DNA from 3 places in the Stenotrophomonas sp. STEN014 genome. Region 2 is predicted to be linked to each of the others. Evidence: predicted binding sites of a transcription regulator. Region 2 holds the regulator's gene; each other region holds the start of a gene.
The links. The regulator FliA, encoded in region 2, starts transcription of late flagellar genes. The targets are predictions, from matches to a motif close to TAAAGTTTNNCNNNCNNNGGCCGATAA.
Positions count from the first base shown of each region.

Region 1: a site for FliA is predicted at 4,140-4,166, ahead of ACVOMC_RS01985 (GGDEF domain-containing protein). Genes of this name have one in related genera too.
Region 3: a site for FliA is predicted at 3,395-3,421, ahead of ACVOMC_RS06760 (HDOD domain-containing protein). Genes of this name have one in related genera too.

Region 1 is NZ_JBRREN010000001.1:482,688-488,927, reverse strand. It holds gene ACVOMC_RS02015 (SH3 domain-containing protein) at 1-353, shown strand, start outside; gene ACVOMC_RS02010 (dihydrolipoamide acetyltransferase family protein) at 350-1,693, shown strand; gene ACVOMC_RS02005 (hypothetical protein) at 1,868-2,209, shown strand; gene ACVOMC_RS02000 (VOC family protein) at 2,238-2,624, shown strand; gene ACVOMC_RS01995 (SDR family NAD(P)-dependent oxidoreductase) at 2,675-3,433, shown strand; gene ACVOMC_RS01990 (Rossmann-fold NAD(P)-binding domain-containing protein) at 3,480-4,112, opposite strand; gene ACVOMC_RS01985 (GGDEF domain-containing protein) at 4,227-5,771, shown strand; gene ACVOMC_RS01980 (RNA polymerase sigma factor) at 5,827-6,240, shown strand, end outside.
Region 2 is NZ_JBRREN010000006.1:62,292-68,531, forward strand. It holds gene ACVOMC_RS09890 (chemotaxis protein CheA) at 1-1,559, opposite strand, end outside; gene ACVOMC_RS09895 (protein phosphatase CheZ) at 1,564-2,184, opposite strand; gene cheY (chemotaxis response regulator CheY) at 2,184-2,576, opposite strand; gene ACVOMC_RS09905 (RNA polymerase sigma factor FliA) at 2,590-3,336, opposite strand; gene ACVOMC_RS09910 (MinD/ParA family ATP-binding protein) at 3,333-4,217, opposite strand; gene flhF (flagellar biosynthesis GTPase FlhF) at 4,204-5,874, opposite strand; gene flhA (flagellar biosynthesis protein FlhA) at 6,025-6,240, opposite strand, start outside.
Region 3 is NZ_JBRREN010000004.1:20,793-27,032, reverse strand. It holds gene sstT (serine/threonine transporter SstT) at 1-587, opposite strand, end outside; gene ACVOMC_RS06765 (phospholipase D family protein) at 711-2,288, shown strand; gene ACVOMC_RS06760 (HDOD domain-containing protein) at 2,285-3,355, opposite strand; gene ACVOMC_RS06755 (hypothetical protein) at 3,492-3,779, opposite strand; gene ACVOMC_RS06750 (MFS transporter) at 3,849-5,057, opposite strand; gene ACVOMC_RS06745 (carboxylesterase family protein) at 5,183-5,977, shown strand; gene ACVOMC_RS06740 (LysE/ArgO family amino acid transporter) at 6,020-6,240, opposite strand, start outside.

The DNA.
Region 1 (6,240 bases), on a different contig from region 2:
TGCGGGCACGCCTGCATGGCAGTCACCGCAACCAGTACCGCAACCCGGTGCAACTGCGCACCGGACAGATCGTCGAACTCGGTGTCCGCGACGAGGAATGGCCGGCCTTCGCCTGGGTGAAAACCGCCGAGGGCACCGCCGGCTGGGCCCCGGCCGACTGGTTGCGGCCGCTGGGGGACGGCCGCGCCGAGGCCTTGCGCGACTACAGCGCGCGCGAGCTGGACGTGGACCGCGGCGAACAGGTGCGACTGCATCACGAACATGGCGGCTGGTGGTGGTCCGAACGCGCCGATGGCGTGCAGGGCTGGCTGCCGGCCCGCGAACTTGAACTGCTGGAAGAGAACTGCACATGAGCCAGACCAAGAGCTTCAACCTGCCCGACCTGGGCGAAGGCCTGCCGGACGCTACCATCGTCGAATGGTTCGTCAAGGAAGGCGATGTGATCCGGCTGGACGAGCCGCTGGTGTCGATGGAAACCGCCAAGGCGGTGGTCGAAGTCCCCTCGCCGGTCTCCGGCAAGGTGCTCAAGCTGGCCGGCGCGGCCGGTGACATCGTGGTCACCGGGCACATGCTGGCGCACTTCGAGATCGACCCGAACCTGCCGCAGCGTGCCGAAGGCCAGGACACCGGCCACCACCACGGCGCCCCGGCCGAAGCCGCGCCGGTGCCGGTGGCTGCACCTGTCCCGGCGGCAGCCGCCGCCGAACGGGCCGATGAAGGCACCGTGGTCGGCGCGATGGTCAGCTCCAACGCCGTGCACACCGAACAGGCCGTGGCCGTGGGCGGGGTCAAGGCGATGCCGGCGGTGCGGGCGATGGCACGCAAGCTGGGCGTGGACCTGACCCGCGTGCGCGCCACCGGTGCCGACGGCGCGGTGACGATGAACGATGTGAAGCAGGCCGCCGCGGCCGGCACCGCCAAGGTCGGCGCCACGCCGGTCCCCGCTCCGCAGGCCGCTGCCGCACCGCTCACCGCCGCACGTGCCGAAACCACCCGTACGCCGCTGTCGGCCGCCGGCAAGCCGATGCGCACCGCCCCGCCGGGCGTGGTCGCCAAGGGCCAGCCGGAACCGCTCAAGGGCGTGCGCCGCAACATGGCCCGGGTCATGGCCGACGCGCACAGCAAGGTCGTGCCGACCACGCTCAATGACGACGCCGACATCCATGCCTGGGCGCCGGGCAACGACATGACCTCGCGGCTGGTGCGGGCAATCGTCGCCGCCTGCCAGGCGGTGCCGGCGATGAACGCCTGGTTCGACGGTGACACCCTCACCCGCACCCTGCACGCGCAGGTCGACATCGGCATCGCCGTGGACACCGATGACGGCCTGTTCGTGCCGGCGCTGCGCAATGCCGACATGCTCGACGCCCGCGGTGTGCGCGAAGGCATCAACCGCCTGCGCCAGCAGGTGGAAGACCGCTCCATCGCCCCGTCCGAGCTCAGCGGCTACACCATCAGCCTGTCCAACTTCGGCATGTTCGCCGGCCGCTATGCCACCCCGGTGGTGGTGCCGCCGTGCGTGGCGATCGTTGCCGCCGGGCGCGCCCGCTTCCAGCTGACCCCGGTGATGGGCGGCGTGGAAACGCACAAGGTGATCCCGCTGTCGGTGACCTTCGACCACCGCGCCTGCACCGGTGGCGAAGCCGCCCGCTTCCTGCGCGCGATGATCGACGATCTGGCCCTGGCCCACTGAGCAGTTTGTTTGCAGCAAGACTTCAGCCCGCAGCAATGCGGGCTTTTTTTTGGGGCGGAGGAACCGGGTCTTGCCTTACCGATGGCGCGGGCACCGCGTTGCGCACTGTCACCCCGGTCTGCGGTCACGGCGCTAGGATGCGCACATCCACCTCCACCTGCGACGGTACGCCTGATGAACAGCTGGATCTGCAGCAACTGCAAGGAAGCCAACGAAGGCAACTTCGAACAGTGCTGGAACTGCGGCACCCATGCCGATGGCTCGGCGCCGGAACGGCCATTCCGGCCCGAGGCCAGCGCGCCATGGCTGCAGCCGCCGCGGCTGATCCAGTGCCTGCGCTGCCCGGGCTCGCGGATGGAGTTCATCGGCCGCAAGCGCTTCCACGAAGGTTCGCAGGCCATGCCGTTCCTGCTGGGCGATCTGGGCGAGCTGTTCGTCAACCGCGAGGAGTTCGAGCTGCATGCCTGCCCGGCCTGCGGCAAGGTCGAGCTGTTCCTGTCCAACCTGCCCCGCTGAAAGTCGCCACCGGACCGGGAGTATCGCCATGAGCCACCGCAGCCGTCTGGCCGGTTTCATCATCGATTGCCAGGACACCGACAGTGATACCGCCGCGGCCTTCTGGAGCGCGGCGCTGGGCCTGCAGGCGCTGCCGGCCGAGACCGACAGCGACGGCGCGCAGTACACGCGGTTGCGCGATGCGCCCGGTGAGCTGCAGGTGGAAGTGCAGCGGGTCAGCCACCCTTCGCGCGTGCATCTGGATATCGAGGCCGACGACATCGACGCCGAAGCCGACCGGCTGGAAGCACTGGGCGCGCGCCGCATCGGCTTCGTCAAACGCTGGTGGGTGATGGAGGCGCCGACCGGCCACCGCTTCTGCGTGGTGGCGATGAAGCATCCGGCGCGCGGACAGACCCCCAACACCTGGGAGTAACCGCGCCGGCGCGCCGATAATGGCCACCCGTTCCTGCTGGAGATATACCGATGTCCGTTTCCTCCCTTGCCGGTGCCCGCGTGCTGGTGGCTGGCGGCAGCCGTGGCATCGGTCTGGCCATCGCCGCTGCCTTTGCCCAGGCAGGCGCGCAGCTGTCGCTGTGTGCACGGGGCGCGGCCGCGCTGCAGGCCGCCGCGACCAAGCTGTCGACACCGGGCTATTCCCTGCATTGGCAACGCTGCGACCTGTCCGATCCGGTGCAGATCGAACACTGGGTCGAAGCGGCGGCCGCCGCGCTGGGCGGCATCGATATCGTCATCAACAATGCCTCCGGCTATGGCAACGGCAACGATGACGCCAGCTGGCAGGCCGGCTTCGATATCGACCTGATGGCGGCGGTGCGTACCAGTCGCCTCGCGCTGCCGTACCTGCGCCAGAGTGCACGGCCGGCGATCCTCAACATCAGCTCGATCAACGCCTCGGTGCCGACCCCGCGCGCGGCCGCCTGTTCCACCGCCAAGGCGGCGCTGAACTACTACACCGTCGCGCTGGCCACCGAACTGGCACGCGAGCGCATCCGCGTCAACGCCATCGCGCCCGGTTCAATCGAATTCCCCGACGGCCTCTGGGACCGTCGCCGTCTGGAGGAGCCGGTGCTGTACGAGCAGATCCGCGCCAGAATTCCGTTCGGCGGCTTTGGCGCGGCCGACGACGTCGCCAGCGCGGCGGTATTCCTGTGCTCGCCGGCCGCCCGTTGGATTACCGGCCAGGTGCTGGCGGTGGATGGCGGCCAGTCGCTGCCGGCGTAACCCCGGAAGACGTCGCCGAAGACACTGCGCCTCTGCGCAAAGCACCTCAGGCCAGCGCCGCGGAACCCACCACCTGCACACCGGGTTGCGGCTGCAGCGCCGCCTGCACCAGCGCGGTGCCGATATGCGCGGCCGGATTGATCCGCCAGCCGCGCGGCAGCACCGGTGCCAACGCGCCCAGTACCACGCCGGCCAGATGCTCCGCCGGGCGACGCTCACGGCGCTGCCCGCCGATCAGGCCCGGCCGCACCAGCGTCAGCGAGCTGAACCCCAACGCGCGCAGATCCCGCTCCAGCTCGCCCTTGACCCGGTTGTAGAACAACGGCGAGCGTGCATTGGCCCCGGCGGCCGAGTTCAGCGCGAACACCTCACAGCCCTGGCGCTTGACCGCCTGCGCGATCAGCAGCGGATAGCCGTGGTCGATTTGCCGGAACACTTCACGCGAACCGGCCTGTTTCATCGTCGAGCCCAGCGCGCAGATGGCCGCGTCCACCCGCCACCACGGCGCCTCCAACGGCAAGGCGGCGAAGTCGTGTACCGGATTGAGCAGCCGCGCGTGGCGCATCGGCAGCGGCCGCCGCGTCGGCGCCACCACACCGCTGCAGCGCGGATCGTCCAGCAGCTGCTGCAGCACCTGTGCACCAACCAGCCCAGTCGCGCCCGCCAGCAATACCCGCATGAGTTACCTCCCGTGATCGCTTGCCGTTCAAGCAGGCCCCCACCTTGCCGATAATGGGGGTTGCTTACCACCTTCCCGGCGCCAGCGCGCCCGCTTCCTGCCCGGACTCCCGCAATGGCCGACAGCACCGAGACTCCCCTTCCCCGCGGCGCCGGGCTGGGACGCATCCTGTCACGCCGGCAGGCGGCAAGCGCCGAACCGGCGGTGAACAGTCCACGGCCGGCCGAGGGCGCCCAGGGCATGGCGCAGCTGCAGCTGCTGTTCGCCGCCGCCCGCGAGCCCGAAGCGCTGCTGCACGCCTTCGCCCAGGGCATGGCCACGCTGCCCGGCGAGCTGGGCGACATGGGCCAGCGCCTGCACAGCGCCCAGGCCGAGCGCGACTGGGAGCGCTATGGCCGCCTGCTGCGGCAACTGATCGACAAGTACATCCGCACGGTCGAACTGGACACCCCGCCATCGGCGAACGGCGATGCCGCCAAGCTGCGCGACCTGCTGCGCAACACCCTGGATGCGGTGCTGGCCGGCTTGCTGGTACAGGCGCCGGAACTGCAGCAGCACACCGAACGGATGGGTGCCGAACTGCGCCACTGGCAGCCGGGCCAGTCGCTGGCGCCGGTGGAGCAGCAGCTGCGCGAGCTGTGCCACCAGGTCGGCGTGCGCAGCGAAGGGCTGCAGGAACAGCACGACCTGCTGCTGAACCTGTTCGATCTGCTGCTGGAAAACATCGCCGAACTGCTCGAGGGCGGCAGCTGGTTGCAGGGGCAGATCAGCGCGGTGCGCCAGTTGCTGGGCGGCCCGCTGGATCGCAGCTCGCTGGAGCACACCCGCAACGACCTGCGGGAGGTGATCTACCGCCAGGGCCTGCTCAAGCAGGGCATCGACGCCTCCAAGACGGCGATGAAGGAGTTGATGATCGATTTCGTCCAGCAGGTGGACGGCATGGCCACCGATACCGGCGATTACCACGACCGTCTGGCCAGTTACGCCATCTCGGTCCGCCAGGCACGCAGCATCGCCGATCTGAGCCAGCTGCTGCAGGACGTGCTGCAGGACACCGCGCGCGTGCAGGCGCAGGCGCTGCGCGCGCGCGACCACCTGGCCAATGCCCGGGCCGAGGCGGTCGCCGCCGAGCAGCGGGTGCTGCAACTGGAACGTGAACTGGAAGAAGTCGGCAGTCAGCTGCGGACCGATCCCCTGACCGGGGCACTCAACCGGCGTGGCCTGGAAGAAGTGCTGGGCGGGGAACTGCGCGCCGGCACCACGCCGCTGAGCGTGGCGATGCTGGACCTGGACCACTTCGGCCAGACCAACGCGACCCACGGCCATGCCGGCGGCGATCAGGCGCTGCGGCACCTGGTGGCGGTGATCCAGCATCGGTTGCGCGGCCGCGATCATATCGCCCGTCTGGGCGGCGACGAGTTCGTGCTGGTGCTGCCCGAGCTGGGCCGCGGGGCCGCGTTGGAAACGGTGCAACAGCTGCAGACCGCACTGGTCCAGCGGCCATTCCTGCATGAGGACCAGCGCGTGCAGGTCCGTTTCAGTGCCGGCGTCGCCAGCGCGGTGGCCGGGGAAACGGCCGATGCGCTGCTGCAGCGCGCCGACCGTGCCCTGTATGCCGCCAAGCGCGGCGGCCGCAACCTGGCGATCCTGGCCGACTGAGCGGCAAGTTGGAAAAGGCTGTGATATTTCCTGCGCTGGTGCGAATCATCAGGGCATGGACACCATCATGATGGCCGGGACGAGCGAGGATCTGCAGCAGCGCTTCGCCGCGCTGCTGGCACAGCATCAGGGCATCGTGCTCAAGGTCGCCCGCGCCTATTGCCATGACAGCGAGGAGCGCAGGGACCTGCTCCAGGAGATCAGCATCCAGGCCTGGCGCGCGTTCCCCGCCTTCGCCCCGGAGCGCGCGCAATTCAGCACCTGGCTGTACCGCATCGCGCTGAATGTGGCGATCTCGCAATTGCGCCACCAGCGCCTGCGCCTGCATCACCACCGCGATGTCGATGCCGCGCGCATCGATGACCTCGCCGCGGTGGCCGACAGCGCCGAGGATGCGGCCAGTCTGGCCCAACTCAATGCACTGATCCGCAGCCTGCCGGCCCTGGACCGCGCCTTGCTGCTGTTGCAC
Region 2 (6,240 bases):
CGGCCGTCGAACCAGCCCAGCGCGGTGGCCGGGGCGTGCAGCACTTCCATCACGCGCGCCAGCGGCAGCGCGTAGACATCCTGACCGGCCTGCACCAGCAGCGTCGGCAGGATTGCCAGGGTCAACGGCACACGGATCAGGAAGCGGCTGCCGCGACCGAGTTCGGACTGGATCTGGATCTGGCCGCTGAGTTCGCGGATGCGCGACTGCACCACGTCCATGCCCACGCCGCGGCCGGAGATGTCGGTGACCTGCTGTTTGGTCGAAAAGCCGGGCAGGAACACCAGGTGCAGGCATTCCTCGCTGCTCAGGCGGGCGGCGGCTTCCGGATCGATCAGGCCCTTCTCGCGGGCCTTGGCGCGCAGGCGCTCGGGATCGATGCCGGCCCCGTCATCCTGGATCTCGATGGAGACGTAGTCGCCTTCCTGCTGCGCGGTCAGGCGGACCTGGCCCACGCGCGGTTTGCCCTGCGCTTCACGCAAGTCGGGCGCTTCCACGCCGTGGTCGATGGCGTTGCGCACCAGGTGCACCAGCGGATCGGCCAAGGCTTCGACCAGATTGCGGTCCAGCTCGGTGTCGGCGCCGATCAGCTCCAGGTCCACTTCCTTGTTCAACGAGCGCGCGACGTCACGGGCGACCTTGGGGAAGCGCGAGAACACCTTGCCGACCGGCTGCATGCGCGTGCGCATGACTGCCGATTGCAGGCGCGCGGTGGCGATATCCAGGGTGGACACGGCACGATCCAGTTCCTCGTCCTTCAACCGCGTGCGCAGGGTCTTGAGACGGTTGCGGGCCAGTACCAGCTCACCGATCAGGTTGACGATGGCATCCAGCCGCTTGGTGTCCACGCGTACCGTCTGCTCGGCTTCGGTCGCCTTGCCTGTGGCTTTGGGCGGCGGTGCCGGCCGGGACGCCGGGGCAGGAGGCGTTGCCGTTGCGGCGGGCGCTGGCGGCGCAGCGGCAGCAGATTGCGCGCCTGGGGCGGCGCCTCCATGCAGCTGGTCGAGCAACGCTTCAAACTCATCTTCGCTGATCAGGTCATCGCCCGCTTTGGCTGCGGGGGCCGCGCCGGGCGCGGTGGGGCCGTGCAGGGCGTCCAGCAGCGCTTCGAATTCGTCCTCGCTGATCAGGTCGCTGTCGGCGGCGGCCGGCGCGGTTTTCACCGGCGCAGCGACGGGCGCCGCGCCGATGTCGAACTGGGCGATCAGGCTGGCCGGGGCGTGAGCCGGGTCGGTGCCGGCGGACACCGCATCGAGCATCGACTGCAGCCAGTCCAGCGATTGCTGGGCGGCATCGAAATGATGGGCCAGCAATTGGGCCTTGCCAGACCGGGCCATGCCCAGGGTTTCTTCTGCCGCATGGCACAGCTCGACCATCGGCGTGATCGACAGGAAGCCGGCGCCGCCCTTGAGCGTGTGGAAACCGCGGAACACCACATTGAGCTGGTCGGCATCCTGCGGGGCCTGTTCCAGCGCCACCAGTTGCTCGCCGAGGCGATCGAGGATTTCCTGCGCTTCAAGGATGAAGTCGGCGGCGATGTCGTCGGCAAAAGCACTCATGTGTTTACAGCCCCAGATCCGAGAGCAGGTCGTCAGCGTCATGCTGGGAGACGGCGTGGCGGTCCAGGCCGCTGACCGCCGGGCCAGCCAGCCCGGCATTGCGTGCGTCTTCCTCCGGTGGCGGCAGCCCCAGCGCACCGAAGCCTTCGTGCACGCGGCGGACGATGCCGACCACGCGACGGATGATCTGCCCGGTCAGGTCCTGGTAGCTCTGGGTCAGCGCCACCTCGGTGAGGTTGTGGCGGATGCGGTCCAGGATCACGTCCTGTCCGGGATTCAGGCCTTCGGCGCGCAGCTGTTCGGTCAGCGTGCGGCATTCCTCGGCCAGGTCCAGCGTGCGATGGGTCGCTTTTTCGGTCATCTCGACCACGTGGTCCAGGCGCGCGCAGGCATCGTCCAGTTCGCCGGCATCGGTGGTGATGCTGGGCAGTTCGCCCAGCGCCTGGCCCAGTTCGCGGGCCAGCCGGCCCAGGCCGGCCATCATCGGCTGGGTGCGCAGCGCGGCCAGCGCGTCGATCTCGCGACGCCAGCCGGCTTCGTCACCGCTCTCCAATGCGGCCAGTGCATCCTGCAGGCGCTGGATCAGGGCGCTCTTGTCGCCCAGGGTTTCGCTGTGACCGGCCATCAGGCGCTCGCCGCCAGACGCTCGAAGATCTTGCCGAGCTTTTCTTCCAGGGTCTGCGCGGTGAACGGCTTGATGATGTAGCCGTTCACGCCGGCCTGGGCCGCTTCGATGATCTGTTCGCGCTTGGCCTCGGCGGTGACCATCAGCACCGGCAGGGTCTTGAGCCTGGCGTCGGCGCGGATCGCCTTGAGCAGCTCGATGCCGGTCATCACCGGCATGTTCCAGTCGGTGACAACGAAATCGAACGGCTGGCTCTGCAGCAGCGACAGCGCCGCATGCCCGTCCTCGGCTTCCGCGGTATTGGTGAAGCCCAGGTCGCCGAGCAGGTTCTTGACGATGCGGCGCATGGTCGAGAAGTCGTCGACGATCAGGATGCGCATGTTCTTGTTCAAAGGGCTTTCCTCTTCATGGTTCCTCGAGACCGGCGTCTGCCGCCTCGAATATCTTCAATCGGCCGCGCAGGCGCAGCGTGGCCTGGCCGTGGATCTGGCAGACACGCGATTCGCTGACACCCAGTACCGCGCCGATTTCCTTCAGGTTCAATTCCTGCTCGTAGTAGAGCGAGAGCACCAGCTGTTCGCGCTCGGGCAACTGGGCGATGGCCTTGCCCAGTTCGGCGCCGAACTGGCTGCGTTCGAGCATCTGCTGCGGGGTCGGGCCGCCGCTGGCCGGCGTGTCCAGCTCGCCCTGGTCCTCGATCCGCGATTCCAGGCTCAGCACCTGGCCACGCGAGGCGTCTTCGATCAGCCGCATGTACTCGGGCAGCGGGATGTCCATGGCCTCGGCCACCTCGGTAGCGCTGGCGGCACGGCCGCTGGCCTGCTCCAGCCGGCGGATGGTGCCGGCCGCTTCACGGGCACGCCGGTGCACCGAGCGTGGCACCCAGTCGCCGCGCCGGATCTCGTCGATCATCGAGCCGCGGATGCGGATCGAGGCATAGGTCTCGAACGATGCTCCCTGGTCGGCATCGTAGCTGCGCGATGCTTCCAGCAGACCCATCATGCCTGCCTGGATCAGATCGTCGATCTCCACGCTGGCCGGCAGGCGCGCGGCCATGTGATGGGCGATGCGGCGTACCAGGTCCGCGTGCTGGGCGATGCAGTCATTGCTGCTGGCGCGTTGCACTTCACGGTACTGGGCGGCGGGATTCATGCAGGCACCCCGCGCTGGATGATGCGTTCCAGGAAGAACTCGACGCCGCCGCGGGCTTCGGTCGGGGCTTCCCAGCGCGAGGTTCGCAGCGCGATTTCCTGGAGGGCCAGCGCGGCCGGCGAAGACGGATACGCCTTCACCACCGGCTGCTGGCGCTGCACCGACAGGCGCAGCCAGTCGTCCTGCGGCACGCAGCCCAGGTAATTCAGCGATACATCCGCCAGGAATTTGTCGCACACGCGCACCAGCTTCTCGTACAGCACACGGCCTTCGTTGGGGTCGCGCACCATGTTGGCCACGACCTGCATGCGGTCCACGCCGCGTTCGCGCGAGAGCACCTTGATCAGCGCATAGGCGTCGGTGATCGAGGCCGGTTCGTCGCAGACCACCACCACCGTGTCCTGCGCGGCCTGGCAGAAGGTCAGCACGCTGTCGGTGATGCCGGCAGCGGTGTCGATGATCATCACGTCCAGCTCGCGCTCGAGCTCGGAGAACACGTTGACCAGACCGACATGCTCGGCCGGCTGCAGCTCGGCCATGTGCCGTCGACCGGATGCGGCCGGCACCACCAGCACGCCGTTGGGGCCTTCGATGATCACCTCGTCCAGCGTGCAGCGCCCGGCGACCAGGTCGGCCAGGGTGTGCTTGGGCTGCAGGCCCAGGATCACGTCGATGTTGGCCAGGCCCAGGTCGGCGTCCAGCAGCAGGGTGCGTTTGCCCATGCCGGCCAGGGCGACGGCCATATTGGCCGAGACGTTGGTTTTACCCACGCCGCCCTTGCCGCCGGTGATCGCAATCGTGCGTACCGGACCGGCCGGCTCGCGACGCGTGGCCGAAAGCGGGAAGGTGTTGGTCAGTTGGGCGTACTCACGCGACGGCATTGTTGGACTCCAGGTTGCAGGGCATATCGGCCGCGCGGCGCAAATCTTCAAGGCGAAGTACAAGATTCGCCGCCGAGGCGCGATGCAGGTCCTCCGGCACGTCCTGGCCGTCGGTCACCCAGGTGATCGGCAGGTTGTGGTCCACCGCCACCGACAGCGCCGAACCGAACCGGCCGGTCTCATCGAGCTTGGTCAGCACCAGCCCCTGCGGATTGGCGGCGCCGAAGCGGCGTACCACCTCGTCCATGTCCTGGAAACTGGTATTGGCAGGCAGTACCAGCAAGGTGCGGATCTGGCCGGCGGCGCGCAGCCACTGCAGCTGGGCGGCCAGGGCGCGGTCGCGCTGGCCCAGGCCGGCGGTGTCGATCAGCACCAGCTTGTAGTCGGCCAGGCGCTCCAGCAGCTGGGTGAGATTGGTGCCGCTGTTGGCCTCGTGCACGGCCACGCCGAGCTGGCGGCCGAAGCCGTAGAGCTGCTCGCGGGCGCCGATGCGCTGGGTGTCGGTGGTGACCAGGGCCACGTCGCGGGCGGCGTGGGCTTCGGCGAAACGCGAGGCCAGCTTGGCGATGGTGGTGGTCTTGCCGGCGCCGGTGGGGCCGACCAGGGCGATGACGCCGCCGCTTTCGATCGGGTCGATCGGCGCGATCGGCAGCTTCTTCGAGACCAGCCCCAGCATCAGGCCACGGGCGCGGGCCGGATCGGTCTCCAGCGGAATCTGCATGACCACGTCCCGGGCCAGGCCGGCGTCGAAGCCGTATTCGTCCATCAGGTCCAGCGCGCTGGCCCGCACGGCGCTGCCGCGCAGGCGCTCATCGGTGAAGCGGTTCATCTCGCGCTCGATCAGCTGGCGCATGCCGGCCACTTCCTGGCGCAACTCGCGCATCTGCGCATCGTCGTGCGGGACCGGGCTGGCCACGGCGACCAGCGTCGGGGCGGCCGCCGCCGTGGAGATGGCAGGTGCCGCGGCCGGTTCCGGCAAGGCCGGCAGCTGTGGCGGGGTCCCCGGCGTGCTGGCAGCTTCCGCAGCGGGCGCCACTTCAAAGGTGGGCTCCGCCGCGGGTTCCAGCGGTGGATCGATCAGGAAATTGGCGCGGTTGAGCGCTGGCACGGGCGCGGCCTGCAGCGGCTGCGAGGCGGCAACGGCAACCGGCTGCCTGGCGCTGCCCGGCGCGAGGAAGGCCGGCACCACCGGCTCGTCATCACACGGCGGCAGTGTGGCGAACGTCTGCGGCGGCGGCACTGTCGCTGCCGGGGCGGGTTCCGGGCGCGGCTGCAGCATCGCGGCGAAACGGCCGCGGGCGGGCAGGTCGGTGCTGCTCTCGATGGAGCGGCCGGTGGCGCCCACGGCCGAGCGGGCCAGCGCGGCCACCGCCGAAGTGGTGGGAATGACGGCTTCCGGCTCCGGCGCCTTGCGGCGGGTCACGGCGGCCATGATCGCTTCGGCGGCGCTGCGCGGCTTGGGCGGCGCTGGCGGGGCCGGGCGGGCCGCTTCCAGTGCGCGCTGCACCACGGCTTCGTCGTAGCTGGCGGCCGCCACGATCTCGACACCTTCCTCGATCCGCCGGTTGGACAGGATCACGGCATCCGGGCCGTGCTCCTTGCGCACCAGGTTCATGGCCGTACGCATATCGGCGGCGACGAAACGTTTGATTTTCATGCTGTGGTACCGGGAATTGGAGTGCGGTTGCAAGGAAGGCGAGGGGGCGTTGGCAATGTCATGCATGGCGGGAGGTGCTCCTTCGTCCTTCATTGCTGCGGATAGGGTTCAGATGTCTGTTTTCCGTCGCGGGTGCCGGTTTCCAGTGCCTCAACTGATCGTGCCGACCAGTTTCAGGCGCTTGTCTTCCGGCACTTCGCTGTAGGCCAGCACCGACAGCGAGGGCACGCTGTGGCGGACCATCCGGGCGAGTGCGGCGCGGACCGGGCCTGGTACCAGCACCACCGCCGGCTCGTTGCGCGCCTCCTGCTTGCCCACACATTCGGCAAGACTCTGATGGAGGCGTTCGGCGAGACCCGGTTCCAG
Region 3 (6,240 bases), on a different contig from region 2:
ACGATGCCGAACACGCCCAGCGGCGCCAGCTTGATCACCATCCGCACCAGCCAGGTGATGGCGTCAGCCAGCTCGCCCAGCAGCGTGCGGGTGGCGGCGCTGGCCTGGCGCAAGGCCAGCCCCAGGCCCACCGCCCAAGCCAGCAGGCCGATGTAGTTGGCATTGAGCAGCGCATGCACCGGGTTGTCGACCACCTGCATCAGCAGCGTCTTGAGCACCTCGCCGATGCCACCGGGCGCGCTGAGCCCGGCGTCGGCCGCGGCCGCGAGCTGCAACGTGCTGGGGAACAGGAAGCTGGCTGCCACCCCCACCAGCGCCGCGATCAGGGTGCCGATCACATACAGCAGCAGGATCATGCGGATATGGGTCTTCTGGCCCTGGCGGTGGTTGGCGATGGACGCGGCCACCAGCACCAGCACCAGGATCGGCGCCACCGCCTTCAACGCGGAGATGAACACCGTCCCCAGCAGCCCGACCGCCTTCGCTCCGGCCGGCCAGAGCATCGACAACACGATGCCGGCCGCCAGACCGATGACGATCTGCACCACCAGACTGGGCGCGCGGAAGGAGGAGGAACGGTCGGTCATCGCAGGACTCGGCACAGGGCAAACGCCGATTCTCCCCCAGCGATGGCCGCCACTGCATCCCCTTAACGTCATGGATGGAGGATCGGCGACGGCAACCCCGTAAACTCCGCTAGGATGGTGTCCATGCACACACCGCCTCCCCGCCCGCTGCGCCGGCGCCTGCTGCGCCTGGCCGGCCATGTGCTCGGCATCCTGGTGCTGCTGGTCATCAGCGGCCTGCTGCTGGGCGACCGGCTCACCCCCAAGGCGGTCGGTGCGCCGTCGAGCGCACTGCCGGTCCAGCCGGCGCAGACCCTGCTCGACCGCCAGCTGCAACCGCTGCTCGCCGCCCATCCCGGGCAGAGCGGCACGGTGTTCCTGAGCGATGGCCTGGAAGCCTTTGCCGCCCGCTCCATCATCACCCGCCAGGCCGGGCGCAGCCTGGACCTGCAGTACTACATGTGGCACGACGACATGGTCGGCCACCTGCTGGCGCGCGATGTCTATGACGCCGCCGAGCGCGGGGTGCGGGTACGGCTGCTGCTCGATGACATGAACGCGGTCGGGCTCGACCCGCTGATGATGGCGCTCGATGCCCATCCCAATATCGAGATCCGCCTGTACAACCCGTTCCGCAACCGGGAGGGCCTGTGGCGGCTGGTGGAAATGGTGCAGCGGGTCTTCAGCATCAACCACCGCATGCACAACAAGGCGTGGATCGCCGACGGCCGCGTGGCCATCGTCGGCGGCCGCAACATCGGCGCGGAGTATTTCAACGCCAAGCCCGATGTGAACTTCCGCGATCTGGACCTGCTGCTGGCAGGTCCCGTAGCCGCTCAGGCCAGCACGATCTTCGACAGTTTCTGGAACAGCAAGGCGGTGGTGCCGATCGCCGCCCTGCACGGCACATCCGAGCGTGACCTGGCCCGGTTCATCAACCAGTCCGGGCAGGAAGCGGGCCAGCGCCAGAGCGGGCCCTATCTGCAGCGGGTCCGCACCCGCCTGAGCGATTCCTACGTGGGCGCACAACTGGGGCTGCACTGGACCGATGGCGTGCAGATCCACTCCGATCCACCGCAGAAGCTGCGCGGCGCCGACCGCAGCGACTGGCTGGTCACCCGGCTGACCGGCGAACTGGCCAGCGCGCGGCACAAGGCGCTGCTGATTTCCCCGTATTTCGTCCCCGGCGAGGCCGGCACCGCCGGGCTGACCGCGCAGGTCGCCCACGGCGTACAGGTCGGCATCGTCACCAATTCGCTGGCCGCCAACGATGTCGCCGCCGTGCACAGCGGCTACATGCGCTACCGCAAACCGCTGCTGGCCGGCGGCGTGCGCCTGTACGAACTCAAGGCCCAGGACCGCCACAAAGCGTCCACCTTCGGCAGCTCCGGCGCCAGCCTGCACACCAAGGCGTTCGTGGTCGATGACCGGCGCGGCTTTGTCGGCTCGTTCAACTTGGACCCGCGCTCGGCCTATCTCAACACCGAGATGGGCGCGGTGTTCGACGATCCGGTGCTGGCCGCGCGCCTGCGCAGCGAATACCTGCGTCTGGCCAGCCCGGCCTTGAGCTACTGGGTCTATCTGGATCGCCAGCACGACCTGCGCTGGCTGGAATGGGCGTCCTCGCCGCCGGAGGTGCTGACCACCGAACCGGACGCCTCGCTGCTGCAACGGGCCACCGCCCGCCTGATCAGCTGGCTGCCGCTGGAATCGCAGCTCTAGGCCGCGCTGTCGGCGCCCTCGGCGGCATCGGCACTGACCCGCTTCCACAGCCAGCCGGCCACATGCGCCGGCAGCTGCAGCGCCAGTTGCGCCTCGGCCTCGTCGGCCGGCAGCGCCCCGGCATTGCACAGCATCGACAGCGAGGCGGCCAGCTCCCCCAGCTGCAGCGAGCGCCCCAACCCACTGCCGGCGCCGTCGCTGTCCTGCAGCGCCTGCACGATGGCCGGCGCCAGCTCCCAGTGCCGGGCGATGCGCGCGGCGGTTTCGGCCGCACAGCGCTCGATCAGCTGCAGCAGCACCACCGCCGAGGGTTGCAGCAACGGCCGCCGCGCGTAGGCATCGGCGGTGGCCTGCACCACCATCGCCACACTCAGCCCGCGCAGCAACGCGGCCAGCTGCGCGGCGAAGCCGTCCTCGCGCTCCATGCTGCGGGCATGGTCGGCCGCGGCCAGCGACATGCGCAGGGTGTGATCCCACAACAGCCGCGAGAAGCGGCCGCCGTCGCGGTCGGAGGGATTCATCACCGGCTGGATCAGTGCCGCCGAGATGATCTGGCGGATGCCGTCGTTGCCCACCAGCGTCACCGCCCGCTCGATGCTCTGCACCTCGCGGCGCTGGAAGCGGTACAGCGGGCTGTTGGCGATCCGCAGCAGATTGACCGCCAGCACCGGATCACTACCGATAATGCGGCTGATCGAACGTGCCGAAGCGGTGCTGTCATTGACGCTCTGGATCAGCTGGGGCAGCAGTTGGGGACGGCGCGGCGTGTAGCGCGGCGACAGGTCCGCCCGTCCCAGCGTGGTGCTGACCTCGGTGAGCAGGGCCTGATGTTCCGGCCCCGGCGTTTCCTCGGGCAGCGCGGGCAGCGCGGGCAGGCCCAGTGCCAGCACATGGAACTGCTGGCGCAATGCGCTCAGTGCAATGGGTTGCACCTGCGGCAATGACGCCTGCGGGCCGGTGTCGGAAGGTGGCCGCGACGACCAGCGCGCAGGCGGCTTCCGGCCTCCGGCCAGACGCGCGATCAGAACCACTGCCAATGCAGCCGCGATGGCCGCCAGAATCACCATGTTCAACGTATGCGCCATCCGTGCAGAACCCCACCATCCCTATCGGCCGTGGCGGCAGCGAGTTGAGCAGAGCGCCGAACAACGCCCGGCGCCCAGGCAACCGGCCCCGGACAGGGCCGGCGTGACGCGGTGTTGCTTACTCTTCGACCTTTTCCAGGACGATCCCCATCGGGCCTTCCAGCGAACCGTCTTCCTTGATGGTGAAGTTCAATTGGGCATTGCCCTGCGGCAACTGCACTTTCAGCGACTGGCCGTCGCGTTCATAGCTCATCTTCTGTGACACGCCCATGGCTTCAACCGTCACCTCGCCATTGGACTGGAAGGCATAACGGGTGATCCCCATCTGATCGCCATAGGTGCCGTTCAAACCCTGGCTACATGCAGACAACAGGCACAGCAGTGCCACGCCAAAAAGCTTTTTCATTGTTTTCCCCTGTGATGTGTAGATACCGCGCTTCCATACGCCGCTTCCGGCGCCGGCGATTCTGGCACATCAACGCTCGCTGGCGCCCGTCGTTACCGGTGTTTGCGTGGCGGCGGTGGGAGCAACGCGGCGCACCAGCACCAGCGCGAATGTCAGCCCCGCACCGATGGTCAGCACCGCACCGGTGGCGAACGCGCTGGCCAGGCCGACCTGCGAGGCAATCAACCCGGCCACCACCATGCCCAGTCCGATACCGACATCCAGCGCCGAGAAATAGGTGGCCACCGCGGTACCGCGCTGCGCATGCCCGCCCAGATTGACCATCATCGTCTGGTAGGCCGGATAGACCACGCCAAAGCCGAAGCCGACCAGCACGCCGGCGGCGTAATACAGCCCCGGCCCCGGCGCCATGGCCATCATCCCCAGCCCGGCCACAATCGCGGCGGTGCCGCCATGGGTGGCCCGCACCACGTTGCCGCCATCGATCAGCCGCCCGGAGAACGCACGCGAAACCATCATTCCCACCGCCATCAGGGTGAAGAAGATCCCGGTGTTGGCCGCGCCCAGCTGCTTGCCATAGATCGCCGCGAACGCCAGCAGCATGCCGTAGCCCAGCCCGATCACCGCCAGATTCAACGCCAGCGGCAGACCGCGCACCAGCAGGAACCGGTCCAGCGACAGCACCGTTGCCGTGCCCCGGCGCTGCTTGTGTGACGAACGCACGCGGGTGGCCACCAGCAATCCGCCAATACCGGCGCCGATGGACACCTTGAAGATCAGCTCGAACGGATAGTGGTCCATCAGCCACAGCCCCACCATCGGCCCCAGCGCCATCGCCAGACTGCTCATCAGACCGAAAAAGCCGATGCCCTCCCCGCGGCGCACCGAGGGAATGATGTCGATCGCCTGGGTCGCCGCCGCCGTGCTGAGCACCGCGAAGGTCACGCCGATGCCCAGCCGCACGATCACGAAGGCCAGGACGGTATGCGCCAGCAGATAGCCGGACGTGAGCAGCACATACCCGGCCAGCGCCGCCAGGTAGGCATGTTTGGCATTGAAACGGTCGACGATGAAGCCGGAAAACGGCCGCACCAGCAGCGCGGCGATCACATAGCTGGAAAGAATGCCGCCCACCGTCGCTTCACCGATCTGCAGCTGCTCCACCAGGTGGAACGGCAACGTCGGCATCAACACGTAGAACGACAGGCCCATCAGGAAGTTGGCCAGGCACGCCAGCAGGAAACCCGGCGTCCACAGGACAGGTTTGAGCTCGGTCATATTGCAGCCAGTCTAGCCAGCGGCGCATGACCTGCCGCCGAACGCCCTGCGCGGGCTGCCCGAAACGATGACGGCGCACCGCCGCTGCGCTTAAGCTGGCCGCCACCGCGCTGCTGGAGCCGCCCATGACCCGCCTGCTGATCGTGCTGTCGATGCTGCTGATGTCTACCGCCTGCACCCTTGCGCGCACGAGTACGGCGGCCGCCGGCCGCGGTCATTTCGAAGCGCGCGAGCTGTCGTTCGAAGGCCGCCTGTTCCGCTACCAGGTCTTCGTTCCGGCCCGCCAGGATCCGTCCGGTACACCGGTCGTGCTGTTCCTGCATGGCTCGGGCGAGCGCGGCGACGATGGCCGCCGCCAGTTGCTGGCAGGGCTCGGCCCGTGGCTGGAAAAGAACGCCGACAGCTTCCCGGCGCTGGTGGTACTGCCGCAGGTGCCCAAGGACGAGGAGTGGCTGGGCCGCAACGCGCGCATGGCGCTGGCCGCGCTGGATGCGGCCAGTACCGAGTTCCACGCCGATCCGCAGCGCACCTATCTCACCGGCATGTCGATGGGCGGCTACGGCACCTGGGAACTGGCCTTGATGCAGCCCCAGCGCTTCGCCGCGCTGGTGCCGGTGTGTGCGGCGATCACCGCCCCGCGCATCGGACGCACCACACTGCGGGTGGATCAGGTGGCCGATGAGACCGATCCCTACACCGCCGTGGCCACACGGCTGCGCGGGGTACCGGTGTGGATGTTCCACGGCGCCGATGACACCGTGGTGCCACCGACCGATGCGCGCCTGATCGCGCAGGCCGCACAGCGGGTCGGCGCCGACCTGCGCTACACCGAACTGCCCGGTGTCGGCCACAACGCCTGGGATCCGACCTACCGCGATCCGGCGATGTGGGCGTGGCTGTTCCAGCAGCGGCGTCCCTGAGCGGCGCGCGCGCCGTGCCGGCTCACCGGCGCGATGCGCGGCTCAGCCGACGCCGCGGATCGCCAGGGTCAGCGCCAGCACGCTCAGGATCACCGCGATCGTGCCGTCAAGCACGCGCCAGGTGGAGGGCTTGGTGAACAGCGGCGCCAGCAGGCGCGCGCCCAGTCCCTGCATGGTCAGCCAGGCCGCGCTGGCGGTCACCACACCGGCGGCGAAGGCCATGCGGTTGTTGCCGAAATTGTCGGCGATCGAGCCGATGACCA